Regions from separate parts of the Thalassospira sp. A3_1 genome, predicted to be linked through region 1. Evidence: predicted binding sites of a transcription regulator. Region 1 holds the regulator's gene; each other region holds the start of a gene.
What was found. The regulator PhoB, encoded in region 1, activates phosphate uptake and scavenging genes when phosphate is short. The targets are predictions, from matches to a motif close to TNTCATAAAACTGTCA.
Positions count from the first base shown of each region.

Region 2: J7395_RS12765 (RNA degradosome polyphosphate kinase) is a predicted target of PhoB. The motif match lies at 897-912, and genes of this name have one in related genera.
Region 3: J7395_RS09400 (diacylglycerol kinase family protein) is a predicted target of PhoB. The motif match lies at 868-883, and genes of this name have one in related genera.
Region 4: phnD (phosphate/phosphite/phosphonate ABC transporter substrate-binding protein) is a predicted target of PhoB. The motif match lies at 763-778, and genes of this name have one in related genera.

Region 1 covers NZ_JAGHQQ010000001.1:644,337-646,541, forward strand. The annotation lists gene J7395_RS02940 (cation:proton antiporter) at 1-663, shown strand, start outside; gene phoB (phosphate regulon transcriptional regulator PhoB) at 725-1,420, opposite strand; gene phoU (phosphate signaling complex protein PhoU) at 1,438-2,160, opposite strand; gene pstB (phosphate ABC transporter ATP-binding protein PstB) at 2,182-2,205, opposite strand, start outside.
Region 2 covers NZ_JAGHQQ010000002.1:1,199,852-1,202,056, reverse strand. The annotation lists gene aspS (aspartate--tRNA ligase) at 1-36, opposite strand, end outside; gene J7395_RS12770 (histidine phosphatase family protein) at 283-819, opposite strand; gene J7395_RS12765 (RNA degradosome polyphosphate kinase) at 1,014-2,205, shown strand, end outside.
Region 3 covers NZ_JAGHQQ010000002.1:521,320-523,524, forward strand. The annotation lists gene J7395_RS09395 (UDP-2,3-diacylglucosamine diphosphatase) at 1-679, opposite strand, end outside; gene J7395_RS09400 (diacylglycerol kinase family protein) at 897-1,859, shown strand; gene J7395_RS09405 (TldD/PmbA family protein) at 1,869-2,205, opposite strand, start outside.
Region 4 covers NZ_JAGHQQ010000002.1:541,434-543,638, reverse strand. The annotation lists gene J7395_RS09515 (DeoR/GlpR family DNA-binding transcription regulator) at 1-726, opposite strand, end outside; gene phnD (phosphate/phosphite/phosphonate ABC transporter substrate-binding protein) at 923-1,894, shown strand; gene phnC (phosphonate ABC transporter ATP-binding protein) at 1,967-2,205, shown strand, end outside.

The sequences.
Region 1 (2,205 bases):
CTGACCCCCTCCCTGATTTCATTGGGCCACCGGATCGAACAGAAACTTCATCCCAAGGAAAACGATCAGCTTAGCGAAATTTCAGATGAAACCGATGGCATTCAGAAGCATGTTCTGGTGATTGGTTGCGGGCGTGTCGGCCGGGTTCTGGCCCGTCTGCTGCGTACCAAGGATATCCCGTTCATCGTTCTTGAATCCGATGCCCAGCAGGTTTCACGCGGCCGTGCCGAAGGTCTGCCGGTTTATTTTGCAGATGGATCACGTCCGGAAACATTCCGAGCGGCCCATACAGAACAGGCCCATATTGCCGCCGTTGCCATGGGGAACCCACACGCAACCGAAAAGACGGTTGCCCTGTTGCGCCAGCACTATCCACACCTGAAAATCTTTGCCCGCGCACAGGACATCACCCATATCGGGCCCCTGTCACGCAGCGGTGCGGATGCCGCCATCCCCGAAGTACTCGAAACCGGTTTGCGCCTGTCCGACCATGTTTTGGCAGCCTGCGACATCCCGCAGGAAGATATCGATACCGAAATTGCCAAGTTCCGTCGTGCCGATATGCTTCTGATGAACGAACTGGCGCCACGCACCGCGCGCCAGAAAACCGAAGATCCGGCATCAAAATCGGCCAAACCGGTAAAATCCAGGAAAACCACCTGAAAACAAAAACCCCCATCATAAGGATGGGGGTTTTTCGTTTCACCTTCCGGAATAACCGCGATCAGGCGGCTTCGACATCCAGTGCGTAACCAGCGGCACGAACCGTACGGATCACATCGCGCGTTCCCTTGACGTCATTCAATGCCTTGCGCAGGCGGCGAATATGTACGTCAACCGTTCGGGTTTCGACATAGATGTTCGGACCCCAAACCGCGTTCAGAAGCTGCTCGCGCGAGAAAACCCGCCCCGGATGTTCGAGGAAGTAACGCAGCAGACGGAATTCGGTCGGGCCAAGATGTATGGCCTTGCCGTTACGGCTGACACGATGGGCGGCCAGATCCATTTCGATATCGGAATAGATCAACTGCCCTTGTGGTTGCGCCGGGCCGGATCGGCGAAGCAACGCGCGAATACGCGCCAGCAATTCGCCAATCGCGAATGGCTTGGTCACATAATCGTCGGCACCGGTATCAAGGCCACGGATGCGGTCACCTTCTTCGCCACGCGCGGTAACCATGATCACCGGCAAATCGCGGCTTTCCGGTTTCCGGCGGATCTGGCGGCAAACCTCGATCCCCGACATTACCGGCAACATCCAGTCCAGAAGGACCAGGTCGACATGGGTTTCAGCCAGAATCTTCAACGCTTCGTCACCGTCTCCGGCTTCGACAACCTGCATCCCCTCGCGTTCGAGGTTGTAGCGCAACATGGTTACGATTGCAGCTTCGTCCTCGACGATAAGAACCGTTGGGTCCATCTTCCTATGCTCCAGTGTCACTCATTCGGTTCTACGACAGCGAAATTCGCCGCGTCATTTTTTGGCCGAGTATCCATCGGCAGGTCTTCACCCTTGATCCGGTAATAGATCGTTTCGGCGATATTGGTCGCGTGATCGCCAATACGTTCGATGTTCTTGGCAATAAACAGCAGATGGGTCGATGCCGTGATGTTACGCGGATCTTCCATCATATAGGTCAGCAATTCACGGAACAGGGAGTTATACATATCGTCAACTTCCTGATCACGCGCCCAGACACGCTGGGCCTTTTCCGCATCGCCTTCGATATAGGCGTCCAGAACGTCCTTGATGATTTCCTGGCACAGCTTCGCCATGTTCGGGATCACCTGAACCGGACGGATCGGCGGCACCTGGTTGAGAACCTGCGCGCGCTTGGCAATGTTTTTCGCCAGATCGCCAATACGTTCCAGATCGTTGGAAAGTTTAAGTGCTGTCACCACCTGACGCAGGTCATCTGCCATCGGCTGACGCAGGGCCAGAAGACGTACGGCAAAATCCTGTACTTCCTGTTCCAGCGTATCGATACGATGATCGGAAATAATGACCTTTTCGGCCAGTTCCGAATCCCGCTTCACGATTGCGCGGATCGCAGAAATCAGCTGGCTTTCGGCAAGCCCGCCCATCTGCGAGATGATATTGTTCAAACGGGTCAGTTCTTCGTCAAACGAACTGACGATATGGTGTTTTTCGTCGGCCATCTAAAATACTCCTGCCCGGAATTAACCGAAGCGACCCGTGATGTA
Region 2 (2,205 bases), on a different contig from region 1:
CAACGCATTACAATTGTGTGAACGATAAGGATGCATGGTCTTTCCAGGTTGCTTTGTATGCTTGGTATTTCGGGCCGCAAATTTGGCGCAAAGGTGCATGGCTGCACCGCGCTGTCAAACAAAAAAGCACCGCAAACCGACCACCCCGGTCAATTCGGGGCGGTCAAATCGGGTGATCTGTCTGTTTGCGCGACGCGGCGCTTGAAATTCTGCGGTATAAAACGCTGCCAAAGGCCTGCCGTCAAGTGCCCGTCGCAATGGTCTGCATTGCGGGCCGGAATTTCAGGTTGGCGGCGCACCGATGCCCTGCAAATCCTTGACCTTCACAAAGCGGATCAGACGCCCGGTTTCGGGGCGGACATCCGCCCAGTGATCAACGTCAAATTCATACTGACAAAGCCCGCAGGTGGGAAATTTGCGCTTCATCTGCAACAACGCCTCGCCGTCACCATCGCCAAACAGCTGTGCGGCGAAATCCTCCATCCCCGGATTATGGCCGACCATCATCACGCAACGCGCTTCGTCATGAGTCTGGACAAGGCTGTCAAGCAACACCTTCTCGCTCGCCATATAGAGGTCTTCGTTATAGATCACGTCTGACGTGCTTGCAAAATCGCGCCCCAGCAACGTCAGTGTCTGCACGGCACGTGCCGCGGTCGAACACCAGATCAGATCGGGCACCAGTCCCTGATCCTGCAGGTAGCGCCCCATCACCGGGGCTGCCTGTTCACCGCGCCGGTTCAGTTCCCGGTCATGATCGGATCGGGATGGATCGGTCCAGCTTGATTTTGCATGCCTGAGCAGGAGCAGTGTCTTCATAAAATCGGTATCCGGTAATCTCGCGAAAGGCAGACTTTTGCATGTCACATAGGGCGCTGTGAAGCCATCATAAAAACTGACTTAAAAATTTAAGAAAATTGCACCCCGACAAGCAGTTATCCTATACTCCAATCGCAACCGGGGCCTGTCGCCTTATTTCAAGGACACAAACCCACTTTCGCAGGAGGCATAGCGTGACCCACGCCGCCGTTATTCAATCAAGCGCAATCACACTTGATTCGGACAAGCGCTTTATAAACCGCGAACTTTCGTGGCTGGCCTTTAACGGTCGCGTCCTTGAAGAGGCACAAAACAAACGTCACCCGTTGCTGGAACGCGTGCGTTTCCTGTCGATTTCCGCCAGCAACCTTGACGAATTTTACATGGTTCGCGTTGCCGGTCTGGTCGGGCAGTTGCGCGCAGGCATGACCAAAGTCAGCCAGGATGGCATGAGCCCGTCCGAGCAGCTTCGCGCCATCACCTATGATGCCAACCAGTTGATGCAGGATCAGCAGCGCATCTGGCAGCAGCTTAGCACCGAGATGGAAAAGCACGGCATTTCCGTGATCGGACCGGAAGATCTGACGCAGACGGACCGCAAATGGCTTGATGGCTATTTCATGCGCGAAATCTTCCCGACGCTGACACCGCTTGCCATTGATCCGTCGCATCCCTTCCCGTTCATTCCGAACCTTGGCTTTGCGATTGTCATGCAGCTGTTTGACCCGGCGGATGGTCACAACATGCGCGGCCTAATCCCGGTGCCGCCGAAGATCGGCCGTTTCCTGCGTCTGCCGGGCCGCACCGAACGCTACCTTCCGCTGGAACAGGCGATTGTTCTTTATCTGGATAAGCTGTTCCCCGGTTTCGACATGATCGAACATGGCCTGTTCCGTGTCATCCGTGACTCGGACGTTGAAATTGAAGAAGAAGCCGAAGATCTGGTGCGTGTTTTCAAGACCGCCCTGAAACGCCGTCGCCGCGGCAGCATCATCCGGCTTAAAGTCAATGCCAAGATGCCCGAAGACCTTCTGGATTTCGTGGTCGATGAACTTTCGGTCGCACCTGAGGAAGTCGTCAAGGTTGATGGTCTTCTGGGTGTTGTTGACGTCAAACAACTGATCGATTCCGATCTGCATCATGATCTGCTGTTCCCGCCATATGGCGCGCGTTATCCCGAACGGGTGCGCGACTTTGGCGGTGATTGCTTTGCCGCGATTGGCAAAAAGGACATCGTCGTTCATCACCCGTTCGAAGATTTCGACGTCGTTGTGCAGTTCCTGTTGCAGGCCGCACGTGACCCCGATGTTGTCACGATCAAACAGACCCTTTATCGCACATCGGAAAACAGCCCGATCGTCAAGGCCCTGATTGCCGCCGCCGAGG
Region 3 (2,205 bases), on a different contig from region 1:
AGTCGCCGTCATTGCAATACAGCACATCGCCAATCATCCGCTTTTCGGCGTGATGGATATGGCCGCAAACCACGCCATCCACCTTGCGTTTGGCGGCTTCGTGCGCGACGGCATTTTCGAAATTGCAGACGAACTGGACCGCGTTCTTGACCCGGTTTTTAAGATAGGCCGATAGCGACCAGTATCCGTAACCCAATCGGCGGCGAATGCCGTTGTAGTAACGGTTCAGGACAATCGCGAGGTTGTAGGCCGTATCCCCAAGATAGGCGAGCCACTTGGCATATTTGACGACACCATCAAACTCGTCGCCATGAATGATCAGAAGCTTTCTGCCATCTGCCGTCTCGTGAATGTCGTTCATCTTGACTTCGACATGCCCGAAGGTCATGTCGACAAACTCGCGGGCGAATTCATCATGGTTGCCGGGCACAAAGATGACCTTCGCACCATTTTTGGCCTTGTCCATGATTGTGGTGATCACGGCATGGTGGCTTTCGGGCCAGTACCAGCTTTTCTTAAGCCGCCAGCCGTCAATGATATCGCCAACCAGATAATAGGTATCTGCCGTTACTTCATTGAGGAAATCCAAAAGAAGATCTGCCTGACATCCACGTGTTCCGAGATGGACGTCTGAAATCCAGACCGTGCGGTAATGCGGTTGCAGCGTCATCGCTGTCATTGCCGCTCCTCCGTATCCTGCCATAAGGACGGCTGGAATCCGACGGTTTTACATGCCGGATACTGTCCCCAACCAGTAATTGTTTAAAACAAATGGCGCGAATATATAACCCGTTCATATAAATTTATCGGTTCTGTCAATATCCTGTTACATATTTCATTTTGTATAAAGGGAACGCGAAAGTAATGTTTCATTTTTATTTCGAAAGTTTTTCGCAATGACCCATGACGGGGTAACGGTCATCTTCAATCCGCGTGCAGGCGGAAACAAACAGCGTTTCCTTTCAAGCATTTTACAGAAGGCTGGCATAAAGGTTGAATTGTTACAGACAACCCATCCCGGCCATGCCCGTGAACTGGCGCGCAAGGTTCGTGCCCATCAACGGCTTTTTGTTGCCGGCGGGGATGGGTCGCTGAACGAGGCCCTGAACGGTTTGCTGGATGCGCAGATCGAAGGCCACGAAGTCCCGCCGCTTGGCATCATTCCGCTGGGAACGGCCAATGTTCTGGCGGTCGAGGTCGGGCTTGAAATCCGCGCGCAGGCAATTGCCGATTACATCAATAACCCGGCCCAGGTCTGGGTGCGGCCCGGTCTGGTCAATGGCCGTGCGTTCTTTTTGATGGTCGGCATGGGCGCGGATGCCGATACCGTCGCAAACGTGTCGCTAAAACTTAAAAGACTGATCGGCAAGGGGGCATATGTTATCGAAGGGCTCCGGAATATCATCTTTCCGCATCACCGCGATTTCGAGGTTAATATCGGGCGCGAACAATATCGCGTCGCCGGTGTGGTTGCGACACATGCCAAGCATTACGGCGGGGCGTTCGTTATTTCACCTGATGCCAAACTGACCGATAACAGCCTTGATGTTGTGCTGATGCCCGGAAGCGGCTTTATGGCGTTGGCGCGATACGGGATTGCTTTGACCCTGAACCGCTTGCACGCGCAAACCGATGTATCGGTCGTACAGACCGAACGACTGACCATCACCAGCCACTGCGGCCCGGCACCCTTGCAGATTGACGGCGAAAGTGCCGGCAAGCTGCCATGTGAAATCAGCCTGTCGCCCTATCCGGTTCGGGTTATGGTGCCTCAGGCCTATGCCGACCAATGCAATGGCCGCCAAAACGAAAACAGGGATGCGCCAAACACACCCCTGTTGCAAATCGCCGCAGATTGATTTTCGGGCTTATTGCCCGGCCAGCGTCATGCCATCAATCCGGATTGTCGGGGCATTGGTGCCGTATTTAAAGGTCAGGTCATTGGCCGGTACGGCCGTTTTGAACATGTCCTTAAGGTTACCGGCAACCGTGATTTCGGAAACCGGATAAGCCAGTTCACCATTTTCGATCCAGAAGCCCGATGCACCCCGCGAATAATCGCCGGTCACACCGTTGACGCTGCTGCCGATCATCTCGGTGATGTAAAGGCCCTGTTTGATGTCCTTGATCATGTCGGCGGGCGATATGGTGCCCGGTTCCATGTAAAGGTTGGTGGTCGACGGTCCCGGCAGGCTTCCGGCACCG
Region 4 (2,205 bases), on a different contig from region 1:
TGCTTCAAGCGGTGCGATGTTTTCAAGGTAACGCTGATCAAACTTGGTGTGATCGACCATCAGCCAGGTTTCATCGGACCGTTCCATCATCGCGCGTTTGACCGCAACCGCCCGACGGTTAACGTCACTGAACCCCTGCCATGCAACGCCCGACGCCCCGATAAAGGCCTTGTTGGCGTGAAAACGGCGCAGGAATTCGACGGTATCATTGCCGTAAACCGCATTTTCACGCGGGTCGAACTGCCCGGGACACATGATGACATCGTCAATCACCGCCTGCTCGCCCATGCCATGCACCACCGCATAGCAATTGGTCAGAACCGTGCGCCGCAATGCGCCGGGATTCTGGGCCATATAGGGGGCAAGCTGACTAACGGTGGACCCGGCATCAATCATGATCACGTCACCCGGGCGGATCATGGTCCCCGCCATGATGCCGATCCGTTCGAACCCGGCAACCGCAGTCATCTGTCGCTGCGCCAGATCGGGTTGATGGCCCATTGGCTGTGCGGATGCGCCGCCAAATTCACGCTTAATCAGGCCATTTTCGCTTAGCGCATCAAGATCGCGGCGAATTGTTTCAGTTGCCACATCGAATCGCTCCGCCAATGTGGCAACTCTCACATGCGGATGGACTTGCAGCTCCTGAAGAATGCGCTGCTGCCGTTCTTTTTTTCCGATACGCAAAGACGCTCTCTCCCCTGAATACCTTTGATCGCACCCCATTCCGGCAAGGCTATCAGCTATCCTTGTAACCGTTTGTTACAGTTTTGTGTTGCTTTTCCAACTTTTTGACCTTCTATAATGTTGATAAAAGCAACAATAAGACCAACAAAACCACATTAAAAAATGGCGCTTTACCAGCGTTTACAGGGAAGAAAGGCTCGATCACATGTTTTCACATGCGAAAAAAACAGACTTTTTGAAAGTTTCTACGGTGCTTGCCGCCATCGGCATGATGAGCTTTGGCAGCAGCACGGCATTTGCACAGGCCGATGATTGCATCGCACGCGGCGATCTTGATCAGATGTATTGCGACATGGATGGCGATCTGGTCGCCGATGCACCGGCTGCCGATCAGCAGGTTGATCCCGACACCCTCGTGTTTGCCTATACCCCGGTCGAAGACCCGGCGGTTTATGCCGATATCTGGCAGCCGTTCCTTGAACATCTTGAAAAAGTAACCGGCAAGGATGTTCACTTCTTTGCGGTTCAGTCGAATTCCGCCGAAGTCGAAGCCATGCGCAGCGGCCGTCTGCATGTTGCCGGTTTCTCGACCGGGCCGACCCCGTTTGCGGTTAACCTTGCCGGTGCGGTTCCGTTTGCCCTGATGGGTGCGGATGACGGTCGTTTTGGTTACACGTTGCAGCTTTATACCCGCGTTGACAGCGGCATCAATTCGCTTGCCGATCTTAAGGGCAAACGTGTCGCCCATACGTCCCCGACCTCGAACTCGGGCAACCTGGCACCGCGCGCATTGCTTCCGGGTCAGGGCATCGTCCCGGAACAGGATTACGAAGTCGTCTATTCCGGTTCGCACGACCAGTCGATGCTGGGCGTTGTTGCCGGTGACTATGACGCAGCCCCGGTCGCATCCGAAGTGGTTGAACGTATGGCCCAGCGCGATCTGTACGATCCGGCTGACGTCAAAATCCTTTATGAAAGCAAGCCTTTCCCGACCACTTCGTTCAACTATGCCTATAACCTGAAGCCGGAACTGATCGAAAAGATCAAGGAAGCCTTCTTTACCTTCGACATGAAGGGCACCGCCCTTGGCGAAGAGTTCAAAGGCGTGTCGAAATTCGTACCTGTCACCTATCAGAAAGACTGGGACGTTATTCGTGAAATCCAGGCTGCCAACGGTGTGAAATACACCCCGGACAACCTGAAGTAATCCCTTCTTTCAAACTGCTTCTGCCGGGATCGCTTTTCGGTCCCGGTAGTCTTTTTTTTTCAAGGTATCGTGATGCTGCGTATCAAAGATCTGGTCAAACGCTATGGCAAGGATGAGGCTGTTCTGAAGGACCTGAACCTTGAAGTTCCGGGCGAAAGCGTCGTTGCCATCATTGGGGCATCGGGCGCGGGTAAAAGCACGCTTTTGCGCTGCATTAACCGCCTGGTCGAACCGACATCGGGCTCGATTGACCTTAACGGCACAGAACTGACGACTTTGTCGGGTGGCGAGTTGCGTCTGGCGCGTCGTCG